One region of the Hoskinsella mucinilytica genome, then DNA from elsewhere that is predicted to be linked to it. Evidence: predicted binding sites of a transcription regulator. Region 1 holds the regulator's gene; each other region holds the start of a gene.
What was found. The regulator HrcA, encoded in region 1, represses chaperone genes, less so after heat shock. The targets are predictions, from matches to a motif close to TTTTAGCACTNNNNNNNNNNNAGTGCTAAAA.
Positions count from the first base shown of each region.

Region 1 (8,151 bases):
CCAAATGATCTAGCATATGTTGCTTATATAAAACACGAATCAACACCATGGTCACAAACATGCTTGGTACTAAATTTTCAAACCATAAAGTCAATGCTTGTTTACTTAATTGTACAGTGTTCATGCCAAAAAAAAGACAGAGGGCTAAAATAGCCAAAAGAAGAAAGGAAAGTAGTTTTTTCATGTTATCACCACTTCTACCATATGAGAAAAAAGAAACAAACATGAGGGTCTTTTCTAAATTTGTAAAATGTGTTAAACTAAGTACTCAAGAATAAAAGAGGGTGAAGTTCATGATTTCATTTTTAGCAAAAAAATTAATTAAGAATTATAAAGAAACCAATCGTGAGGAAGTGCGTCATGCTTATGGTAATTTAACCAGTACGGTAGGTGTCATAAATAATATCGTATTGTTTGCGTTTAAATTTATCGCTGGGACCTTGGCACGTAGTGTTTCTATTACTGCAGATGCAGTAAACAACCTTTCTGATGCCGGTAGTTCCATCATATCTTTGGTAAGCTTTAAGATTTCCAGTAAGCCAGCCGATGAAAAACATCCTTTTGGTCATGCTCGTTATGAGTGTATTGCCTCTATGGTGGTTGCGACCTTGATATTGATCCTTGGTATGGAATTGATCAAAACCAGTGTGGATAAGATCCTTCATCCGGAAATGATCGAATTCAGTTGGCTTTCCGTAGTGGTTCTAGTATTTTCTATTAGTGTGAAGCTATGGATGTATACCTATAATAAACATTATGGTAAATTATTGAAATCCAGTATCATGGAAGCAACGGCTGCGGATAGTATTTCCGATGTCATGGCTACAGGGGCAGTATTGTTATCTACGATAATATCACCATTGATCCATTTTAATCTAGATGGTTATATGGGCGTTATCGTCGCATGTTTCATCATCTTTGCAGGTTTAGGTATCATCAAATCAGCTTTAGATGAATTGCTTGGAAAGGCTCCTGATGAAGAGCTTGTCAAAATGATTCAAAAAAAGGTAGAAGAATACCCGGGAGCATTGGGAATGCATGATTTGGTTATTCATGATTATGGAAGTCATCGTACCTTTGCCAGTCTTCATGTAGAGGTAGATCATCGTGTAGATGTGTTAAAGAGTCATGATATGATTGATAATATGGAAAAGGATTTTAAAGATCAATTAGGTATCGAAACCGTCATTCATATGGATCCTATTGTGATTGACGATCCTTTGACCAATGAATTAAGAGAGTATATGAAAGATCTTGTAAAGAATATTGATGAACATCTATCCATGCATGACTTTAGGATGGTACAAGGAACCACGCATAGCAATCTGATCTTTGATGTGGTCGTACCATTTCAAGTAAAGCTTAGCAATACCCAGATATTAGAGGAAATCAAACAGAGAGTGACAGCAACTTATCCGAATTATTTTGTTGTTGTGACCTTTGATCGAGCATATACGACCCAATAACCAATAGAAAAGATGATGAAACCTGCTTCATAGCTTGTATTCATCATCTTTTTCATGTTATTCTAATTCAAAATCGTCATAAGGAAACATTGGTCGCATGATCCTCTTAAATACCAGATTTTCACTTCTTTGATAGGTTGGACCTTGGGTCAAGGACATGATACATAATTTACCATACTTTTTAAAATCATCAGAAACATAGCCTTGCTTGGCAATGATCACATCATAATCTTCGAAGGATAGACCACTATAGGCATATTGCTCGATATCCAAATACTGAATGGCATCATATTCCACAATGACACTGATCGGTGCATGATCAAATTTTACCGTGATTGCAGTACCGATATCCTTATGATCTTCATACAACTTATCGGCAATTCCTTTTCCTGTAATCGTACCTTCTACCTGTACGCTTTTACAAAATTCATCCAGATTTGCGCCTAGTGTAAAGCTGACATGATCTCCGATGTTTTTATGATATAAGTACTGATATGCTTGCTTATCTACGATACCACTGAATAAGAATTGTTTCCCATTGGTATCTTTTAAATTCAACACTTGATGAAGAATAAACGTATTAAATCCATCTGCACCAGAGCCTACATTATCGCCTGAATCGGTAATAAATACCGGAGATCCCTTAAATGCAACTGCTTGTTCAATGGCATCATCAGGTTCTGCGACGTTCCCATGGAATTGAAATTCATGACGTTTAGAAAATGCGAATTTACATAATTTATCAGCCATCTCTTGTGCATAGGCTTGATCTGCTTCACTGTTTGGTACAACAACTGCACTACAACCAAGCTTATCACCATCATGACGAAGATAACCGATATGGAAAGATGCACTCATGATGCGATCACTTTCTTCTATTTCATCACATAAGCGATTGATGGAACGTATTGGTTCTTCATGCGATTCGCTTTTTTCACCACCGACAATGATAGGAACTTTCACATAAGCAGGCTTGATGTTTCTACGATGATATAAAAGATCCACAAATTTTTCCGCTACAAAGCGATATGTTTCTTTGACATCTGTATGTGGAGATTCTCGATAACAACGAAGAATATTAACATTGTTGACCAATTCGCTAGAAAGATTTCCATGAGGATCCATGACCAACGCAATCGGTAAATATGGACCGGTAAGCTTACGAATTTCACGTAAGAATGCATGTTCTGCAGAGCCCCCCTCTAAGCCGATGACCTTGCTAGCACCATGTAGAAATAAGAAAATACCATCGATTTCATGTAGATGTTCTTCTACATCATGTAATAATCTTGCCAAGATGAAATCATAGGCATCCTTGGTGACCGGGCCATGTGGATGACCGATTGCGGCAATACTTGGAATCAATTCGATACCGGCGTTTTCAAAGATATCTCTTGTATACATGGAATTGATACAATCTTCTCCAAAACCAAATATAAACTTGTCAAATGTCATCAAAGAACGGGAATGTTCATTTGATTCTGAACTAAATCGTGCTACTAATACTTTCATAGGTTACCTCCTGATATTTGTTATTTATATTATAGGGATAACAAGTGTCAAGATAGGGCAAATTGTTGTCCTAGGAATTAGGAAAAAGACGCACATTAGGCGTCTTTACGTAAAATATAACTTAAATGTCTACCACATGCATGATCTCTTCGATAACTAAATAATGCTTCATTTGGGGTAAAGGTATCTGATTTGTTGATGGTAATACTACTCATTGGAACACCGAGATCTAATAGCATTTGTTTGTTTAATCCTCGATGATTCACCAAAGCTTTTTCATTGCCAAGATAAGTAAGATAGCTACTTGTATCAAAACTCATTTGTTCGATCTGTTGATAGACATCCTTACCTACTTCAAAGCTTCGATAACCGATGGCAGGTCCGATATAGGCCTTTACATTTGCTGGATCCACATGTTCTTTTTCGATGAGGTGCAATAATGTCTTACGGGTGATTTCCTTTACCGTACCTTGCCATCCGCTATGAATGGCCGCAATGATGTTTTCGATGGGGTCATATAACAAAACAGGTACACAATCCGCATGAAAGACTCCGATCAGTAGATTACTTTCTCTTGTATATAAGGCATCACAATCCGCAATGGCAGAAGCTTGTGTCATTGCGCCTTTTCCAATGTCTTCTTTGGTAACACAATGAATGTGATCGCTATGGGTTTGTTGTGCAAAGACACACTGATCTAATGCTATGCCAAGACTTGCACATAATTGTTTTCGATTGCCGATGATGGCATTGACATCACCGCCTGTATGAAGTGCCATATTGTTGTCTTCCTTTTGTGTTTGATCTTTCAGGGTCGTTCCTGCAAGAATATGGATATCTGTTTTCCATTCTATCGTATTCATATAAAAACCTTCTTTCTTCTATCTATTAGTATATGTATTTTTTTATCTCATGGATAACCATAGTATATAAAATATAGAAGCATTCTGCAATGATAAAGCCTTTCCTTTTATATAAGAAGATTTTTATTAGATTTTTTTTGGGATAAGAGCCTATGATAAGCACTTTTTCATTATTTTTCAGTATTTTAGCACTAAAAGGTTGACAGTGCTAAAATATTGTCATATACTATTAGCAGACATAGAGATGGAGTGCTAGAAGGGAGTGAAACAGCGATGACGGAAAGACAAGTGGCGATTTTCAAAGCAATCGTAGATGAGTTCACCAAAACGGCGGAACCGGTTGGATCAAAACGTCTGATGGATTTGTTGGATTTCACTTGTTCCAGTGCCACCATTCGAAATGAAATGGCTGCTCTTGAAGAAATGGGACTTCTTGAAAAAACACATACTTCAAGTGGAAGGATCCCAAGTAGTAAAGGATATCGTTTCTATGTTGAACATCTAATGGAGAAACAACTGGATGAAGGAATCAAGCATTCCTTACAGGCAGTGTTTACACAACGTCATTATTCCCTTGAAGAGATCGTTAGGAAAAGCTGTGATATCTTATCACAAATGACATCCTTAACATCTGTCGTATTAGGTCCCGATAGTAAGTATCAGACATTACAACATATTCAATTGGTTCCCTTAAATGAAAGAAGCGCAGTTGCGATATTCATTACAGATCATGGACATACCGAGAATAAGACGTTCCATTTTGGGCAAGATGTGGGTGTCAATGATATCAAGACCTGTTGTGACTTGTTGAATGATAAGCTAAGCGGTACACCGATCGGTGAGGTCGTTGCAAAGATGAAAGAAATACAACCACTATTAGCAAGTCATGTCGCAAGGCATGAGGTATTGTTTGAAGCATTTGTCAATGCGTTCATGAAATTTGCAAGTGACAATGTTTATTGCAGTGGACAAAGTAATATGCTTTATCAGCCAGAATTCGCAGATATCGAAAAGCTGAAAGAATTGATGAAGATGCTAGAGGATAGCAGCTTATTTCGTCAAATTGCCAATCATGATGGCAATGTCGCAATTCAAATCGGTGGAGATAATGACTTGATTCAGATTGATGATGTTGCTGTTGTCAGCAGTAAATTCAAGTTGAATGAGGAAGAACAGGGTGAGCTGATGATCGTCGGCCCGACCAGGATGCAATACAATCGTGTGGTCGCCTTGATGGAATATATGAGTAAAGTAATTGAAGACTTATACAAAGAAGAAAATCAATAGGAGGTCAACATGCAGGAAGAAAACGTAAACGAAAAAGATGTAGTCAATGAAGAAACCCAGCAAGAAACAGAAACAAATGAAGCGATGGAAGAAGAAGTAACACAGGAACAAACTGCTGAGGACAAAAAAGAAGAAAAGAAAAGTGCAAAGTTCGGAAAGAAAAAAAGAATCGAAGAGCTTGAAGAAGAAAATGCAAAGCTAAAAGAAGAGCTTGCAGCTAGTAAAAATGCTTTCTATAAGGCTTATGCGGATGCAGAAAACTTAAAGAAACGTCTACAAAGTGAAGCCGATAATGTAAGAAAATACCGTATTCAAGGTTTCGCCACAGAGGTGTTACCTGTCATCGATAATCTAGAACGTGCATTGGATGTGAAGGTAGATGATCCTAACATAAAGAACTATGCGAAAGGATTTGAAATGATCTACCAGCAGCTGGTGCATATTCTGGAAGTGGAAGGTGTCAAGGAAATCGAGGCAATGGATCAGCCATTTGATCCTAACTTCCATCAGGCTTTGATGCAGGAAAGCAAAGAAGGCGTAGAACCTGGTATGGTAATTGAAGTATTACAAAAAGGATATATGTTAAAAGATCGTGTATTACGTGCAACGCTTGTGAAAGTAAGCGAATAAAGGAGGAAACAATTATGAGTAAAATTATTGGTATCGACTTAGGAACAACAAACAGCTGTGTGTCTGTTATGGACGGTGGAGAATGTAAGGTTATTACAAATCCGGAAGGAAATCGTACAACACCATCAGTTGTAGCATACAAAAATGGAGAACGTATCGTTGGTGATGCAGCAAAACGTCAGGTAGTCACAAACAAAAATACAGTAAGCTCTATCAAACGTTTGATGGGTACAAATGAAAAAGTAGAATTAGAAGGAAAACAATATACACCTCAGGAAATCAGTGCCATGATCCTTCAGTATTTGAAAGGATATGCAGAAGATTACTTAGGTGAAAAAGTAGAAAAAGCAGTCATCACAGTACCTGCATACTTCAATGACTCTCAGCGTCAGGCAACAAAAGATGCTGGTAAGATCGCCGGCTTAGAAGTAGAACGTATCATCAATGAACCAACAGCTGCGGCTTTGGCTTATGGTATTGATAAAACAGAAAAAGAACAAAAGGTTCTTGTATATGACTTAGGTGGTGGAACATTCGACGTTTCTATCCTTGAGCTTGCAGATGGTACTTTTGAAGTATTGTCTACCAACGGAGATACAAAATTAGGTGGAGATGACTTCGATAACGTAGTTGTTGATTGGATGGTTGACACCTTTAAGAAAGAAAACGGTGTAGATTTAAGAAAAGATGCTATGGCAATGCAGCGTTTAAAAGAAGCAGGAGAAAAGGCAAAGAAAGATTTAAGTGGTATGGTACAAACACAGATTTCACTTCCTTTCATTTCTGCTGGTGCTGATGGGCCATTACACTTTGAAGCAACATTAACTCGTGCTAAATTCGATGAAATGACAAAACATTTGGTAGATCGTACGATGGAACCTGTTCGTAACGCACTTCGGGATGCTGGTCTAACAAAGAATGATATTCACCAAGTATTGTTGGTAGGTGGATCTACTCGTATCCCTGCCGTACAGGAAGCGGTAAAGAGCGTATTAGGTAAAGAACCAAACCGTTCTGTAAACCCTGATGAAGTTGTAGCTATGGGTGCTGCTATCCAGGGTGGTGTTATTCAAGGTGATGTCAAGGATGTATTATTGCTAGACGTTACACCACTTAGCTTAGGTATCGAAACAATGGGTGGCGTTATGACCGTATTGATTCCACGTAATACGACCATTCCTACAAGTAAATCTCAAGTATTCTCAACAGCTGCTGATAACCAGCCTGCTGTAGATATCCGTGTGCTACAAGGTGAAAGACCAATGGCAAATGACAACAAGGAATTGGGTATGTTCAAGTTAGATGGCATTGCTCCTGCACGCCGTGGTGTACCTCAGATCGAAGTTACCTTTGATATTGACGTAAACGGTATCGTTCACGTATCCGCAAAAGATAAGGGTACTGGAAAAGAACAATCTATTACCATTCAGAATACAAGTGGTTTAAGCGATGATGAAATCGATCGTATGGTTCGTGAAGCTGAGGAACACAAAGCGGAAGATGAAAAACGTAAAGAAGAAATCGATTTACGTAACCGTGCAGAAGGCTTTATCGCTCAGATTGACTCTATGTTAGCTGATAATGGTGATAAGATCGATGCAAATCAGAAAGAAGAAACTCAGAAATTACGTGATGATCTACAAAAATCATTAGATGAAAATGATATGGAAGCTGTAAAGACAAAACTGGAAGCTTTGGAAAAAGCAGCTCAGGCAGCTAGTGCACAAATGTATCAGCAACAAGCAGGTAACCCTGGTGCAGATGCAGGAAATGCAAACGATGATAACGTTGTAGATGCAGAATTCGAAGAAAAGAAATAAAACGACGAACAACAACAAATCCTAGTGCTTGCGCTAGGTTTTGTATGTTGTGGTATGACACTAAAGATAAAGTATGATAAAATAGAACCCGGTATGGATAAACTGCAATGCGACATGTCCGTATGTTTGGGGGATACGTGATTGTAGTTTAGATATCGTCTGGAAAGTAGGAAGGTGATCCGATATGAGTGATAAGAGAGATTATTATGAAGTCTTAGGCTTGCAAAAGGGTGCAAGTGACGATGAAATAAAAAAAGCTTATCGTAAGATGGCAAAAAAATATCACCCGGATGTCAACAAGGAACCGGGTGCTGAGGAAAAATTCAAAGAAGTAAATGAAGCTTATGAAGTGTTGAGTGATCCACAGAAAAAAGCAACCTATGATCAATTTGGTTTTGCCGGTATGGATGGTGCCGGTGGCTTTGGCGGCGGTCAAGGCTTTGAAGGATTCGGAGATTTCTCTGATATCTTCGGTTCATTCTTTGGCGGAGGTTTCGGCGGCAATGGCGGTCGTAGACAATCAAATGGTCCAAGAAAAGGCGATGATCGCTTTATGCAGATGCGCATTGATTT
Region 1 is NZ_JBEQZJ010000041.1:5,906-14,056, reverse strand. It holds gene UGRO018_RS14050 (hypothetical protein) at 1-184, opposite strand, end outside; gene UGRO018_RS14045 (cation diffusion facilitator family transporter) at 294-1,466, shown strand; gene UGRO018_RS14040 (M81 family metallopeptidase) at 1,524-2,978, opposite strand; gene pgeF (peptidoglycan editing factor PgeF) at 3,074-3,841, opposite strand; gene hrcA (heat-inducible transcriptional repressor HrcA) at 4,115-5,128, shown strand; gene grpE (nucleotide exchange factor GrpE) at 5,138-5,758, shown strand; gene dnaK (molecular chaperone DnaK) at 5,773-7,578, shown strand; gene dnaJ (molecular chaperone DnaJ) at 7,763-8,151, shown strand, end outside.

Region 2 (8,151 bases), on a different contig from region 1:
GGATGATTTTAAGAAAGTAAATGATACGTATGGACATTTAGCAGGAGATGAGGTTCTTTCTACCTTAGGTGAACTTTTGTTGTCAAGTGTGCATGATGGATTTGTAGGTCGTTTTGGTGGAGATGAATTCGTTATTTTCTTACGCAATATCGAGGAAGAAAAATTAGGGGTGTTATGCGAACAGTTGATTCAAAAAGTACAAGAAAGAATGCCTTATCCGGTTGGAATCAGTATCGGTATTTCTATTTATGGAAAGGACGCAAATAGCGAACAGGAATTGTTAGCGCATGCGGATGCGGCATTATATCAAGCAAAAGAAGAAGGTAAAGGACGATATCATATGTATGAATGAGGGTGAAAGAATGGAAATAAAAGCGGTTATTTTTGATATGGATGGTGTATTGATCGATAGTGAGCCATCTAATTTAAAACAATTAAGTGATTTTTATGAGCTGCATGGTGTGATAGCCGAGCCTTCGTTTTTGATATCGTTGGTAGGTAGTAGCATAGAATATACCGGAGTTGAAAGTATTCATTTATTACAAAAGGATTGGAGCATTGAAGAATTTTATGAGCGCTTCGATGGATATGCAAACCAACATCCGGTAAGTTATCGTGACATATTAAATCCAGGTGTAAAAGAAACATTGCTGTGGTTGAAACAACATGGATATCGAATTGCGATCGGCAGTAGTTCTACGTTAAGCAACATTCAAAGAATGTTAGAAGAATGTGAATTGCAGGATGTATTTGATATCGTGTTTAGTGGAGAGATGTTTGCAAAGAGCAAACCAAATCCTGAAATATATCTGAGCATTGCCCAACATCTTAAATTAGCACCTTGTCAATGTATGGTCATTGAAGATAGCAGTTTTGGTATAGAAGCAGGGAAGAAAGCAGGTATGATGACGATTGCATTGACAGATCATCGCTTTGGCATCGATCAATCTAAAGCGGATGATCATATCGAATGCATACAAGATATTTGCGATAAACTTCAATAGGAAGTAGCAACGTTTAGGTGGTTTTCAAATATTGGAAATCATCTTTTTCTATATTTTAGCACTCAAGTGTTGACAGTGCTAAAATGTGTGGTATAATACAATTAGCAATCAAAGTGTTAGAGTGCTAAAAGGAGTTGATACTATGAACTTTGAAAAAATGAGTGAAAAGCTGCAGGAAGTCATTATGCAGGCAGTGGAAATCTGCAAGAACTACCAGCATACCACCATCGATACGATTCAGATGCTGAAGGCAATCTTTGAAAATGAAGTATTGGATGGACTTTTCAAACGACTGAATATAGATAAAACAAAAGCTCTTACGATCATTGATGAAGAAATGGGTAGAGTTGCGAAATCAAGCAATGTCAATCCACAATTTTCCAATGAAGTCGCAAATGCATTTAATAAGGCACAACAATGGAGCGATTTAGTACAAGAAAGCTATTTGAGTGTCGCAAGTGTTTGGATTGCGTTGATGTTCAATAAATCCTATATTTCCAAACGATTGGTCAAGACATTTTCATTGAAAGAAGATGTTTGTAAGGATGAAGAATTAAAACGTAGAGGGGGGAAGAAAATGGATACACCGAATGCAGAGAGCAATGTTGAAGCATTGACAAAATATGGTAGAGATTTGGTAGAAGATGTAAAAAACGGGAAAATAGATCCTATCATCGGACGAGATGATGAAATTCGTCGTGTGATTCAGATCCTTTCACGTAAAACAAAGAATAATCCGGTGTTGATCGGTGAACCGGGAGTTGGAAAGACCGCTGTTGTAGAAGGTATCGCTTGGCGTATCATGAAAGGTGATGTACCGGGTTCATTAAAAGAAAAAAGATTGATCGAACTGGATATGGGAGCATTGATTGCCGGTGCGAAATATCGTGGAGAATTTGAAGAGCGATTAAAAGCCATTTTAGAGGAAGTCAAGCAAGCAGATGGTGGTATCATTCTGTTTATCGATGAATTGCATAATTTAGTAGGTGCAGGTAAAACGGAAGGTAGTATGGATGCCGCAAATCTATTAAAACCTATGCTTGCTCGTGGTGAACTTCGTTGTATCGGTGCAACCACATTCCAAGAATATCGTCAATATATTGAAAAGGATGCAGCATTGGAGCGAAGATTTCAAAGAGTTATGGTCGCAGAACCTAGTGTTGAGGATACCATTAGTATATTACGTGGATTAAAAGATCGTTTTGAATCTTACCATGGAGTTAAAATCTTAGATGAAGCGATTCTTGCGGCTGCTACTCTGTCTAATCGTTATATCACTGATCGTTTCTTACCTGACAAGGCAATTGATTTGATAGATGAAGCATGTGCAACACTGCGTGTGGAAATGGAATCTATGCCACAAGAGCTAGATGAATTACAACGTAAGATCATGCAACTTCAGATTGAGGAAACAGCACTGAAACAAGAAGATGATAAAAAAGCAGTTGAACGTAGAAATGATATCAAAAAGGAATTAGAAGAGCTTCAAGCGAAAAAAGATGTTCTTTATACCAAATGGGAAGATGAAAAAGCCGAATTAGAAGAAAGCAAAGAAGCCAAAGTACAATTGGAAAAAGCAAAATTAGATTTGGAACAAGCTCAAAATGAAGCTCGTTATGAAGATGCGGCAAGATTACAATATGATACCATTCCACATTTAGAAAAACTGATTGCACAACAAGCAGATAAGGAAAAAGGTGAAGATACCTTAATTCAAGAAATTGTAAACGAAGAATTGATTGCGCAGATCGTTAGTAAATGGACCGGTGTTGAGGTAAGTCGTCTGGTAGAAAGCGAACGTAAGAAATTATTGCATTTAAAAGAAGCTTTACAAAAACGTGTCATCGGACAAGATAATGCATTAGAACTTGTTTGTGATGCCATCCTTAGAAGCAAGGCACAAATACAAGATGAACATAGACCAATCGGAAGTTTCTTGTTTTTAGGACCTACCGGTGTCGGTAAAACTGAGGTCGCAAAAGCACTTGCACAACAGTTGTTCGATAGTGAAAGTCATATCGTTCGTATTGATATGAGTGAATATATGGAAAAACATAGTGTGTCAAGATTGATCGGAGCTCCTCCAGGATATGTTGGTTATGATGAAGGTGGACAATTGAGCGAAGCGGTACGTAGAAACCCTTATTCTATCGTATTATTCGATGAAGTTGAGAAAGCTCATCCGGATGTATTTAATGTATTGTTACAGATACTGGACGATGGTCGTATCACAGACAGCAAAGGTGTAACCGTTGATTTCAAAAACACATTGTTGATCATGACAAGTAATTTAGGTAGTCAATATGCATTTGATGGAGCACAACGTGATGAAAAATATATGAATGAAGTTAAGCAATACTTCAAACCGGAATTCGTAAACCGTATCGATGAAATCATCGTGTTCAATGCATTGGATAGCGAAATGCTGGATCAGATTGCTCATAAGTTTATGAATGAATTGACAGAAAGGTTACAGAAAAAGGATATCACTTTGAACGTCAGTGATGCTGTTTATCGAAATATCGCAACGTTAGGAGTGGATGCCGTTTATGGTGCACGACCAATGAAACGATATATTCAGCGTAATATCGAAACCTTGATTGCACGTAAGATGATCGAGGGAAATGCCGGTAAAGATGATGTCATTACTTTAGATGTAGAAGATGGTGAATATGTAGCTCATATTGAATCTTGTGCATAAAGAAAAAGCACCTCAAACCTTAGATAAGGAATGAGGTGCTTTGTGTATTAAGATGATCAACGTTTCGCAGATTGTGCCATTTTGAAATAGGTATGGCGTTTCCCACGTAATACAATAGACATTTCCATGATGTTTTCCGGTAATGCGATACCACCCCAGCCTGCATCACCAATGTGTTGAATGTCTACTCCAGCACGTTTAGAAGATAATGCAAATTCACGAATGGTCGCTGCATCACTTGTTTCCTGAGAAGTGCCGATTGCGGTCATAGCCAATGCATCATGGGCATGAATGCGATTACAAGCTTCATGAATCATAGCTTCTTGTAAACCAGGTACCGTGCCACATGCAGGCATTAAAATAACGTCAGCACCGGCTTTCACAAAGTCATCAATGCTTTCCAGATCAATGACTGGCTCATCTACTCCTGCAGCATGCATTTTGCCAGCTATGATCAAGCCGGAAAAAGATTGTTTGGCTTCTTTGATCGCTTCAGCAATCTTTGCATTTGTCACACCGGTACCAGGATTTCCGGTTAAACAAAGGAACCCAAAGCCCAGTTTTTCCGCAGCTTCATATGTTTCTTTACATGCGGTTCTTCCTTTACATATATCGATTCGACGTTCCATCATATTGGCTTGCAGATCTACAGGCTCCAGATTGACACCAATGGGTCTACCTGATAGCTCCCTTAATGTCATGATCGGATCATCACTTTCTGGTATACCATAAATCATCGGATGAAATACATCAAATCCATTCAATAAAACCATATCGGAACCAAAGGATGCCGCTAGTTCTGCATTAGAAACAGAACCTAACATTGGCTGTACGGTACTAACCGTTTCAGTAAGGATCACTCTACCTTCACTTGCCGCAATAGCCGCCTTTAACTCTTGTCCATTCATTGCCAGCACTTCACTTGGCTGGCAGCTTAATAATCGTTTCATAAACACCTTCCTTTTTCCTATATTTTATATGCATCATCATAGCATAGTTTTGTTTTAGAAGAGATGTAGCTGATTTCCCAGTGATAGGAAGGAAATGTATAATTATGTGGTTTTGTGTTATTTATTTCACAAAACTTGAATTTTTTCCTTGATAAGTATAAACTATATGTCAGGTGTATCTGAAGGGAGTTTTTCATAATGTTTGGTTATGTTGTGGTCAATCGCTCAGAGTTAAAGGTAAAAGACTTAGATGTCTACCAATCCTTTTATTGTGGTCTATGTCAAAGCTTACATCAGCATTATGGAAGAATCGGACAGACAACCTTAAATTTTGATATGACATTTCTTGCGATCTTATTGAGTGGTCTATATGAGCCTGATGAGGAAACTAAGGATTTTCGCTGTGGGTTACATCCTACAAAAAAACGCTTGATACGTTCAAATGATTGTATTAGTTATGCCGCAGATATGACCATTTTATTAACTTATATGAAATGTGAAGATGATTGGAACGATGATAAGAAAGTGAGTAGGCTTGCTTATGAAAAGCTTCTATCCAAAGGATATCATCGATTAAAAACAACGTATCCAAAAAAGCTCACACGTATCAATAAAGCAATGAGTGAGCTAAGTCGTCATGAGAAAGAAAATCTAAAGGATATCGATCAAATGTCTTCTTTATTTGGCAAGGTCATGGGTGAGATATTAAGTTATCGTGAGGATGAATGGAAAGATGCACTTTATCGTCTTGGAGATTATCTAGGAAGATTTATTTATCTGTTAGATGCTTATGATGATGTGGAAGATGATATCCAACATGATCAATATAATCCATTCAAAGATGATTTTGGTGAATCTTATTTTGAAGAACGCTCTAAAATGATTTTGGAAACAATGGTAGCAGAAGCTTCCATCGAATTCGAAAAACTACCGATTTTGAAATATGCTGATATTCTTCGCAATATTCTATATTCAGGAATCTGGACAAAATATGAAATGATTAGAAAGAAAAGATTAGGTGATGATGATGGATCCATATAAGATATTAGGTGTATCAAGAGATGCAAGTGATGATGAAATAAAAAAAGCATATCGTTCCTTGGCAAAAAAATACCATCCCGATGTCAATAAGGAAGCGGGAGTGGAAGAAAAATTCAAACAAATACAAAATGCATATGATCAAATCATGGAGGCTAGAAAACGTGGAGATACCGGCAACTTCTGGGAAAATAGCAATAGCTATGGTGGAGGCTATGGATCTTATGGTGGCTCTGCCTCTCAGCAATATCAGACCATCATCTCTTATCTGAATATGGGCGCTTATGCACAAGCCTATCAAATCCTTCAAGGAATGAGCAATCGAGATGCTGCATGGTATTACTTTAACGCCATTGCCAATTATGGAATGGGAAATCAAATCGCTGCTTTAGAAAATGCTCAAAAGGCATGTGAAATGGATCCGCAAAATCAACAATATCGTCAACTATATGCACAGTTATCTAGTTCACGTTCACAATATCGTAATATGCAATCTCCTTTTGGTGCATCCGGTAGCAATCTTTGTTGTCAGCTTATTCTTTGTAATATGTGTATGGGTGGGGGATGTGCACCACTTTGTTGCTGTTTATGATAAAAGATGCTCTTTGTCTAGTCAGATAAAGAGTTTTTTCTTGTTGCTTTCTTGACTTTATAGATAATATGAGTATGATATATATGTGAAAATTAGTTTAAGATAACATTTTCGAAAGGTTGGTATTGCATGACAACATTAGATAAAATTAAGCCGGGACAAGGGGGAACCATTATCAGCGTAGGTGGAGAAGGGGCATTACGTAGAAGACTTTTGGATATGGGACTGACTCCGAAAACAAAGATTTTTGTGAATAAAGTAGCACCAATGGGAGATCCAATGGAGTTAAATTTAAGAGGCTATGTATTAACATTACGATTACAGGATGCAAATAAGATCGAAGTAGAAAGAGAGGAAGTTGCATGAGTGAGGTATTGATTGCGCTAGCAGGTAATCAAAACTGTGGAAAGACCACGCTATTCAATGCATTGACAGGTAGTAATCAGCATGTAGGAAACTTCCCAGGCGTTACCGTAGAAAAAAAGATGGGAACCATCAAGAAATTCAAGGAAGCAAGCTTGGTCGATCTTCCCGGAATTTATTCTTTATCACCTTATACAAGTGAGGAAGTAGTTACTCGTGACTTTATATTAAAAGATCAACCAAATCTTATCGTCAATATCGTGGATGCAACCAATATTGAACGTAACTTATATTTATCGCTTCAATTAATGGAATTAAACACGCCGATGGTGATAGCGTTAAATATGATGGATGAAGTGATAGAGAGTGGCAATAGTATTGATGTAGAAAAGTTAAGCAAACATCTGCAAATACCAATTGTGCCGATCAGTGCCAGCAAAAATGAAGGTATAGATGAACTGATTCGTGTGATGAAAAAAGAAATCAAGGAAAAGGAACAGGCAGTACATTTAGATTTTTGTCAAGGAGAAGTACATCGAGCCATACATTCCATTGCGCATATCATAGAAGATCATGCGAAAGCAGCCGGATATCCAACTCGTTTTGCGGCAACAAAGCTCGTCGAAGGTGATGAACCGATGCAAAAGGCACTTGTGCTTCATCAGGATGATTTGGATATCATTGAAAAAATCGTCAAGAGCATGGAGGATGCATTAGGTACAGATCGAGAAGCAGCGCTTGCGGATATGCGTTATACGTATATTGAAGAGCTGGTCAAAGATTGTGTCATCAAGCATCATAATTCTATGGCTCAGATGAGAAGTGAAAAAATCGATCGTTTTTTAACGCATAAATATCTTGGTATTCCTATTTTTATCGGCATCATGTTATGTATTTTCTATTTGACCTTTGGACCAATAGGTGGTACCCTACAAGCATGGATGGAAGATTTGATTGGGTTGGCCACAGATGGATTAAGCCAAGGTTTGTTATCGCTTGGTGTCAGTGAATGGCTACATGCGTTGATCATTGATGGTATTTGTAATGGTGTAGGTAGTGTACTATCTTTTCTACCGGTCATCGTCACTTTGTTTTTCTTTTTATCTTTGTTGGAAGATAGTGGGTATATGGCACGTGTTGCATTTGTCATGGATAAGCTCCTTCGTAAGATCGGTTTAAGTGGGAAAAGCTTTGTGCCTATGCTCATTGGCTTTGGCTGTAGTGTACCTGCAATCATGTCCGCAAGAACGTTATCTTCCCAAAGAGATCGTAAGATGACGATCATCGTGACACCGTTCATGTCTTGTAGTGCAAAGCTACCGATTTATGGAATGATGACAGCGGCGTTTTTCCCTGAACATACTGCCTTGATACTGATTTGTGTTTATATCATCGGTATCGTGGTCGCAATATTATCGGCCTTGCTTTTGAAAAGCACGTTGTTTAAAGGAGAGTCGGTGCCATTTGTGATGGAATTACCGGCTTATCGTATTCCGGCTGCGA
Region 2 is NZ_JBEQZJ010000046.1:18,018-26,168, forward strand. It holds gene UGRO018_RS14860 (sensor domain-containing diguanylate cyclase) at 1-352, shown strand, start outside; gene UGRO018_RS14865 (HAD family hydrolase) at 363-1,004, shown strand; gene UGRO018_RS14870 (ATP-dependent Clp protease ATP-binding subunit) at 1,147-3,705, shown strand; gene UGRO018_RS14875 (DUF7916 family protein) at 3,762-4,655, opposite strand; gene UGRO018_RS14880 (DUF5685 family protein) at 4,854-5,696, shown strand; gene UGRO018_RS14885 (DnaJ domain-containing protein) at 5,683-6,285, shown strand; gene UGRO018_RS14890 (FeoA family protein) at 6,415-6,651, shown strand; gene feoB (ferrous iron transport protein B) at 6,648-8,151, shown strand, end outside.
Region 2: UGRO018_RS14870 (ATP-dependent Clp protease ATP-binding subunit) is a predicted target of HrcA. The motif match lies at 1,058-1,088, and genes of this name have one in related genera.

Region 3 (8,151 bases), on a different contig from region 1:
TGGTGCTTTACCAGGGATAAACAATAAGGCAGTAAAGCTAACATTACCTTCTACAGAAAAGTGTACGACCTTTTGTGGGTCAGTGTAATCATTGAATTTGCTCTTATAGAAATCATGATACTCTTCTTTTGTAATATCATTTTTACTTTTCTTCCATAAAGGGATCATTGAGTTTAGTGTCTTTAATTCCTTAACAGTTTCATATTTTACATCTTCAGTTTTTTCTTCTTCCTCAGATTCGCTTTCTACACGTTTTTGTTCCTCTACCCACATTTCGATTGGATAACGGATATAATCTGAATATTTCTTGATCAAACGTTCAATTTCATACTGAGTAAGATAATCATCATAGTTTTCATCCTCAGTATTCTCTTTTAAATATAACGTAATGGTCGTACCACATTCATCCTTGGTTGTTTCTTCTAGCGTATAACCATCACTGGCATCACTGCTCCATAAATAAGCTGTATCTTCACCATATTTTTTAGATACCACATCGACACGACTTGCGACCATAAAAGCGGAATAGAAACCAACACCAAATTGACCGATGATATCTACTGCATCTTCTTTTTCATCCTTTTCCTCTAGCTCTTGTTTAAAAGCCAAAGAACCACTCTTCGCAATGGTACCAAGGTTTTCTTCTAATTCTTCCTTATTCATACCTTGTCCGTTATCACTAATGGTTAACGTACGGTTTTCTTTATCAACCTCTAAATGAATCTTAAATGCATTCTGATCAACATCACTTAAGTTTTCACTTAGAGAGCGGTAGTATAATTTATCGATTGCATCACTTGCATTGGAAATTAATTCACGTAAGAAGATTTCCTTATGTGTATAAATGGAATTGATCATTAAATCCAGAAGACGTTTTGACTCTGCTTTAAATTGTTTTTTTCTTGCCATGTTATCTTACCTCCGTTTAGCACTCTTCTAATAAGTCTGCTAATAGTATATGACAATATTTTAGCACTGTCAACACTTTAGTGCTAAATCTTTCCTGATTTTTCATAAAATCTTTATGATTCTATGATTTCTTAATTGCTTGTTTGTATAAACTCGTCTATAATAGAAGAAACAATTTGCAAAGGGAGTTGTAAAAAAATGAAAGAAATGAAAGAAGTGAGGCGTATCGTTGTCAAAGTTGGTTCTTCTACCATCACAAGAGACAATGGATTGAACTTAAGAAAAATCGATCGTTTGGCAATGGTACTCAGCGATATAAAGAATAAAGGAATTGATGTTGTACTCGTCAGTAGTGGAGCGGTTGCTGCTGGAGCAAGTAAGTTAAAAATGAAAGATCGCCCTTCCTTGATGCGTGAAAAGCAGGCTGCTGCTAGTGTTGGTCAATGTGAATTGATGTTTATCTATGATAAATTTTTCTCTCAATTTGGACAAACCATATCTCAGCTATTGCTAGACAAAACCGTTACTACCAATGAAATGCTTCGTTATAATGCAATCAATACGTTGGAAACACTACTTCAATATGGAGTCATTCCTGTTGTGAATGAGAATGATTCCGTTGCTGTTGATGAGATTGCTTATGGTGATAACGATACCTTATCCGCAGTTACAGCTTTTCTGGTTCATGCTGATTTATTGGTTCTTTTATCCGATATTGATGGCTTATACGATAAAAATCCATCGGAATACGAAGATGCAAAACTATTATCTGTGGTCAACCACATTGATGAGCATATCCTAGCAATGGCGGGAGATGCCGGAAGCAAAGTAGGAACCGGTGGAATGGTCACAAAGCTTCATGCAGCACAATTTGCATCACAACACCATATCCCCATGATCATAGCCAATGGAGAAAACCCCTCCATTTTATATGATATCTTAGAAAACAAGTATAAAGGTACCTTGTTTGACGTAAAGGAGGAAAAAACATGGAACTGATTGATTTATGTAAAGCCGTTAAAATAGCAAGTACTGAAATGATGAATGCTTCAACGAATAAGAAAAACGCAGTACTAGAACGTATCGCAGTAGAAATAGAAACCCATATGGAAGAAATCCTGATTGAAAACAAAAAAGACATTGAAGCAGGAAAAGCGAATCACATGAATGAGGGATTACTTGATCGTATGGCATTGACAAAAGAACGTCTGACACAAATCGTGATCGGTGTTCGACAAGTCAGAGATTTAGAAGATCCTATCGGTGAAATCGAAGATATGAAAACTAGTCCTAGTGGATTACAGATCGGTACGATGAGGGTCGCTTTAGGTGTTGTTGGTATGATTTATGAAGCAAGACCAAATGTTACTGTAGATGCTGCCATTTTATGTCTAAAAGCCGGTAATGCAGTCATTTTAAGAGGAAGTAAAGATATCATCCATTCTAATATGATCTTAGTAAGCCTCATGCGCAATGCATTAATTGAAGAACATATGAATCCTGACTGTATCTCTTTATTAGAAGATACATCCAGAGAAACTTGTAATGAACTGATGAGAATGAAGGATTACCTCGATGTTTTGATACCAAGAGGTGGTGCTTCCTTAATCAAAGCTACCGTAGAACATGCCAGCGTTCCGGTTTTGGAAACAGGAACAGGAAATTGTCATGTCTATGTAGATAAAGATGCTGATTTGAAACAAGCATTGAATATTGTTATCAATGCCAAAACAACTCGTACTTCGGTTTGTAATTCCTGTGAAAGTGTTTTGCTTCATGAACAAATTCCAGATGAGTTTATCGTGAAGATGCTACAAGAACTGAAAAAGCATCAAGTCATCATACATGCTGATGAGAGCATTTGTGCACTAGATACCGATTGTATCTTAGCCAATGAAGAAGATTATTTAAAAGAATATCTTGATTTAGAAATTTCAATCAAAAAGGTAAGTAGTTTAGATGAAGCAATCACTCATATCAATGCATATAGTACGCATCATAGTGATTCCATCGTTTCCGAAAATTACAGCGCTGTAAAACAATTTATAAAAGAAGTAGATAGTGCTTGTGTGTATGCCAATGCTTCTACCCGCTTCTCAGATGGATTTGAATTTGGTCTTGGTGCTGAAATCGGCATTAGCACTCAAAAGCTACATGCAAGAGGTCCTATGGGATTAAAAGCCTTAACCACAAAGAAATATATCATTCTGGGGAATGGTCAAATCAGAGAATGAAAAAGCTGTGTCTTACAAAAAATGAAGACACAGCTTTTACTATAATGATTATTTTAAATGTGCAATGATTGCATCACAATAAGCTTCTGTAGTAGATGAACCATGAAGATCAGGTGTTAAGACCTCTGCTTCCTTTAATACCTCATCAACTGCCTGACGAATATTGCTTGCACAAGTTGTTTCACCAAGGTATTCTAGCATCATACATGCAGACCATAGAATTGCGGTAGGATTAGCGACATGTTTGCCGGCTATATCAGGTGCACTTCCATGAACTGCTTCAAACATAGCATATTCATCACCAAGATTACAGCTAGGAAGTAAACCTAATCCACCAATCAATCCACTAGTCAGATCTGATACGATATCACCGTATAAATTAGGCATTACCATGACATCGAAAGTTTCAGGTCGCATAACAAGTTGCATACAAACATTATCAACGATCTTATCATCTGCTTCAATCATAGGAAATTCTTTTGCGATATCATGGAAGATGTTCAAGAAAAGACCATCGCTCATCTTTAAAATATTGGCTTTATGTACACAGGTAACTTTTTTACGATCATGGTCCACTGCATACTGGAAAGCATCACGTATAATGCGTTCACTTGCTTTTCTAGTAATGATTTTTGTCGCATGGACAGTATTTTCATCTATCATTTCTTCAACACCGACATACAAATCCTCGGTATTTTCTCTAAAAGTAACAATGTCGACATCGTGAAATGGCGTTTTTACTGCTGTATTGCTTTTTGCTGGACGAATATTCGCATAAAGATCATATTTATTTCTAAGTGTAACATTCAAAGATTTAAATCCTTTCCCAATTGGTGTGGTAATTGGTGCTTTCAATAAAATCTTATTTTTTTCAAAAGAAGCATAGGCTTCATCAGGAATTAATTTTCCATTTCTTTCATATTCTGCTTCTCCAACTTCAAAACATTCAAATTCAAGTGGTGCTTTCGCAGCTTCTAATATTTTTAAAGTTGCATCACAGATTTCTGGTCCAATGCCATCTCCCTTAAATACAGTAATTGTTTTCATTTCTATCTCTCCTCCATTTTTTTATAGTCTTTTTTCGTTCCGACGTATTTTGTCGCAGGACGCATGATCCTTCCATCATATAGTTTGTTTTCGATATTATGCGCCAACCATCCAACCGTTCTGGCAAGAACAAACAATGGTGTATACATATCCTCAGGAATCCCAAGAATCTGATATACGAAACCACTATAAAAATCAACATTGCTAGAAACATTGATTCCCTTTACATCCAAAATTACTTCTTTTGCACATTGTTCAAATCGTTTATAGAATGCATATTCTTTTACCTTGCCTTTCTCTTGGGCAAGTTTCGCAATATGTTCTTGTAAAACCTCACTACGTGGATCAGATAAGGTATAAATGGCATGTCCCATTCCGTAAACCAAACCACTATAGTCATAAAATTGCTTATGCATGATACGATAAATCAAAGCTTTGATTTCAATATCATTTTCACAATATCCGATTTCATCAATGACCGCCTTCATCATACCCGCAACCTTTAAATTGGCACCACCATGTCTTGGTCCTTTCATTGATCCGATCGCACCGACAATGCTGGAATAGATATCGGTTCCTGTAGAAGAAATAACCACATTGGTAAAGGTAGAGTTATTTCCACCACCATGATCGGCATGAACAATTAACATCATATCCAAGACCAATGCCTCCTGATGTGTAAAAGAATGATCATTTCTTAACATATATAATATATTCTCTGCAATGGACATATCTTTTTGACATTGGTGAATGACTAAGGATTCCTTATAATAATGATGTTGTTTACTTTGATAAGCATAACAAATGATACTTGGTAGTTTTGCCAGTATATTCAATCCCTGCTCTAACGTATTTTCCGGACTGATATCATCAGCAGCTACATCATAATCATATAGAGCAAGTACCGCTTGTTGTAAACGGTTCATCAGATTTTTTCCTGGCATACGTAGGAATTTTGTCTCAAGAAAATCTTCAGGTAATTCATAATGATCCTTTAAAAAAGTGGTAAATTGTTTTAGTTCATCCAAATTAGGAAGATATCCAAATAAAATTAAAAAACAAACCTCCTCATAACCATAGGGGCGGTTCCAGTTACGTCCATGTATGATATCACGAAGCTCAATGCCTCGATAGAACAGTTGACCCTGTGCATCCCGTTTTACTTCTTCTACATATTGATAACCTACAACATCGGCAATTTTAGTAAGTCCAACACGGACACCGGTGCCATCCTCATTACGAAGACCTTTTTTTACATCATATTTACGAAATAAATCATTTGGAATATCCGTATATTCCTGCGATTTTTTTAACAACGAAATCAGCTGTTTATTCATGCATGTACCTCCTTCTTTCAGTGTTCTTTCAATATTATATCATAATTTTCATAAAGTCAATGAAATATTTTCAGATTTTCATGTTATAATAAAAAGCGTATATTGTAATATAGAGGAAAGGAAGAGAATTTATGCCAACGATTACTGAAAAAATTATCAAAGCACACCTTGTAGAAGGTGAAATGAAGCGTGGAGAGGCAATCGCCATTCACATCGATCAAACCTTAACACAGGATGCAACTGGAACCATGGCATATCTGCAATTAGAAGCAATGGGTGTCGATCAAGTGAAAACGGAGTTGTCTATCAGCTACGTTGATCACAATACATTGCAAAGTGGATTTGAAAATGCTGATGACCATAAATATCTACAAACAGTCGCCATGAAACATGGTGTCCGTTTTTCAAAACCGGGAAATGGTATTTGTCATCAAGTACATCTTGAACGTTTTGCGAAACCCGGAAAAACATTATTAGGAAGTGATTCCCATACACCTACTGCAGGTGGTATCGGATCCCTTGCCATTGGGGCAGGTGGTTTGGATGTTGCCTGTGCTATGGCCGGAAGAGCTTTCCATTTGAATATGCCAAAAATTGTCAATGTCGTACTACATGGTGCCTTACAAAAAGGAGTTAGTTCTAAAGATATCATCTTAAAGGTATTACAACTCATGAGTGTCAAAGGCGGCGTTGGAAAAGTCATTGAATATAGTGGAGATGGAGTAAAAAATCTAACCATACCACAACGTGCTACGATCACTAATATGGGGGCAGAGTTAGGAGCAACCACTTCTGTATTCCCTAGTGATGAATTAACCTATGAGTTTTTAAAGAAACAACATAGAGAAGAAGATTATGTAGAATTAAAAGCTGATGAGGATGCGGTTTATGACGAAACCATTGAAATCGATCTAGATACATTAGAACCTATGATTGCAATGCCTCATATGCCTGATAATGTATTACCTATTAGTGAAGTCTTAAATTTAAAGGTCGATCAGGTCGCTATCGGAAGCTGTACCAATTCTAGCTATCGTGACATGATGAGTGTTGCGAATATCTTAAAAGGAAACACAGTTGATCCTGATGTATCTTTGGTTATCTCACCAGGTTCTCGTCAGGTATTGAATATGATTGCCAGCAATGGCGGTTTATCTACCATGATTTCAGCAGGTGCTAGAATATTGGAAACAACTTGTGGACCTTGTATCGGTATGGGACAATCTCCAATTACCAACGCATTATCATTACGTACCTTTAATCGTAACTTTTATGGAAGAAGCGGTACGTTAAGTGCTAAGGTTTGCTTGGTATCGCCTGAGACAGCAGCTGCCAGTGCTATAGCCGGATATATTGTTGATCCTAGAACCATTGATTTTGAAGTGCCTTCTGATCCTGAATTCTTCACGATTGATGATAGTATGATCATTGAACCTGATGCAAAAATCGCAGCAGAAACAGAAGTAATACGTGGACCTAACATCAAACCATTACCAATCAATACACCACTAGATGATACGATTGACAAAAAGGTCATGATCAAAGTCGATGATAATATTACGACCGATCATATCGCTCCTGCTGGAGCTAAGGTTCTTCCTTATCGTTCTAATATTGAGAAAATATCTGAATTTATCTTCATGAATGTAAAAGCCAGTTTCCATGATGATTGTCTTGCTAATGGTGGAGGATTCATCATTGCCGGAAGCAATTATGGTCAAGGAAGTTCACGTGAACATGCAGCACTTGCACCTATGTATTTAGGTATCAAAGCTGTTATCGCAAAAAGCTTTGCCAGAATCCATCGTGCCAATTTAGTCAACTTCGGCATCATTCCATTCACCTTTGTTAACGAAGCCGATTATGACACGATCGATGAGATGGATGAATTGAAGCTAACAGGTCTTCATGATTTAAAAGAAAACACACCAATTGTTGTAACGAATGTTACCAAAGGCACTACCTTTGAAGTTGAACATAACTTAACACAACTTGATATCGATACCATCAAGGCTGGTGGAACCTTAAATTTGATTCGACAAAATCAATAAGCTTAAAAAGATGAAGGCGTACATACGTACATAGCTTTCATCTTTTCATTTATATGTTACAATGACACTAGAGGTGATTATATGATATACATCATTACCGGTGCTACACATACCGGAAAAACCAAGCTTGCTCAAACCTTATTGGAAACCTATCATATCCCCTATTTATCCCTTGATCATTTAAAGATGGGATTGATACGTAGTAAACAAACTTCCTTAACACCACAAGATGATGCTTTACTTGTTGATTATTTATGGCCAATCATAAAAGAAATCATCAAAACAGCAATTGAAAACAAACAAGATCTCATCATAGAAGGTTGTTATATTCCATTTACATGGAAACAAGATTTTGACCAAAATTACCAAACTGATATCCGTTATATTGCATTGGTCATGAGTGAAGCATATATCAAACAGCAATTTCAGATCATCCAATCCCATGCCAACATCATAGAGCAACGTTTCACCGATGAGCTATCTATGCAAACGCTTATCGAAGATAATCGATATTATCTAGAAGGATGTCAAACCTATCATCTTCCTTATCGATATATCCATGATCATTACGAT
Region 3 is NZ_JBEQZJ010000002.1:43,473-51,623, forward strand. It holds gene htpG (molecular chaperone HtpG) at 1-909, opposite strand, end outside; gene proB (glutamate 5-kinase) at 1,108-1,908, shown strand; gene UGRO018_RS00965 (glutamate-5-semialdehyde dehydrogenase) at 1,899-3,143, shown strand; gene UGRO018_RS00970 (isocitrate/isopropylmalate dehydrogenase family protein) at 3,192-4,190, opposite strand; gene UGRO018_RS00975 (citrate synthase) at 4,193-5,527, opposite strand; gene UGRO018_RS00980 (aconitate hydratase) at 5,659-7,578, shown strand; gene UGRO018_RS00985 (adenylate kinase) at 7,660-8,151, shown strand, end outside.
Region 3: htpG (molecular chaperone HtpG) is a predicted target of HrcA. The motif match lies at 968-998, and genes of this name have one in related genera.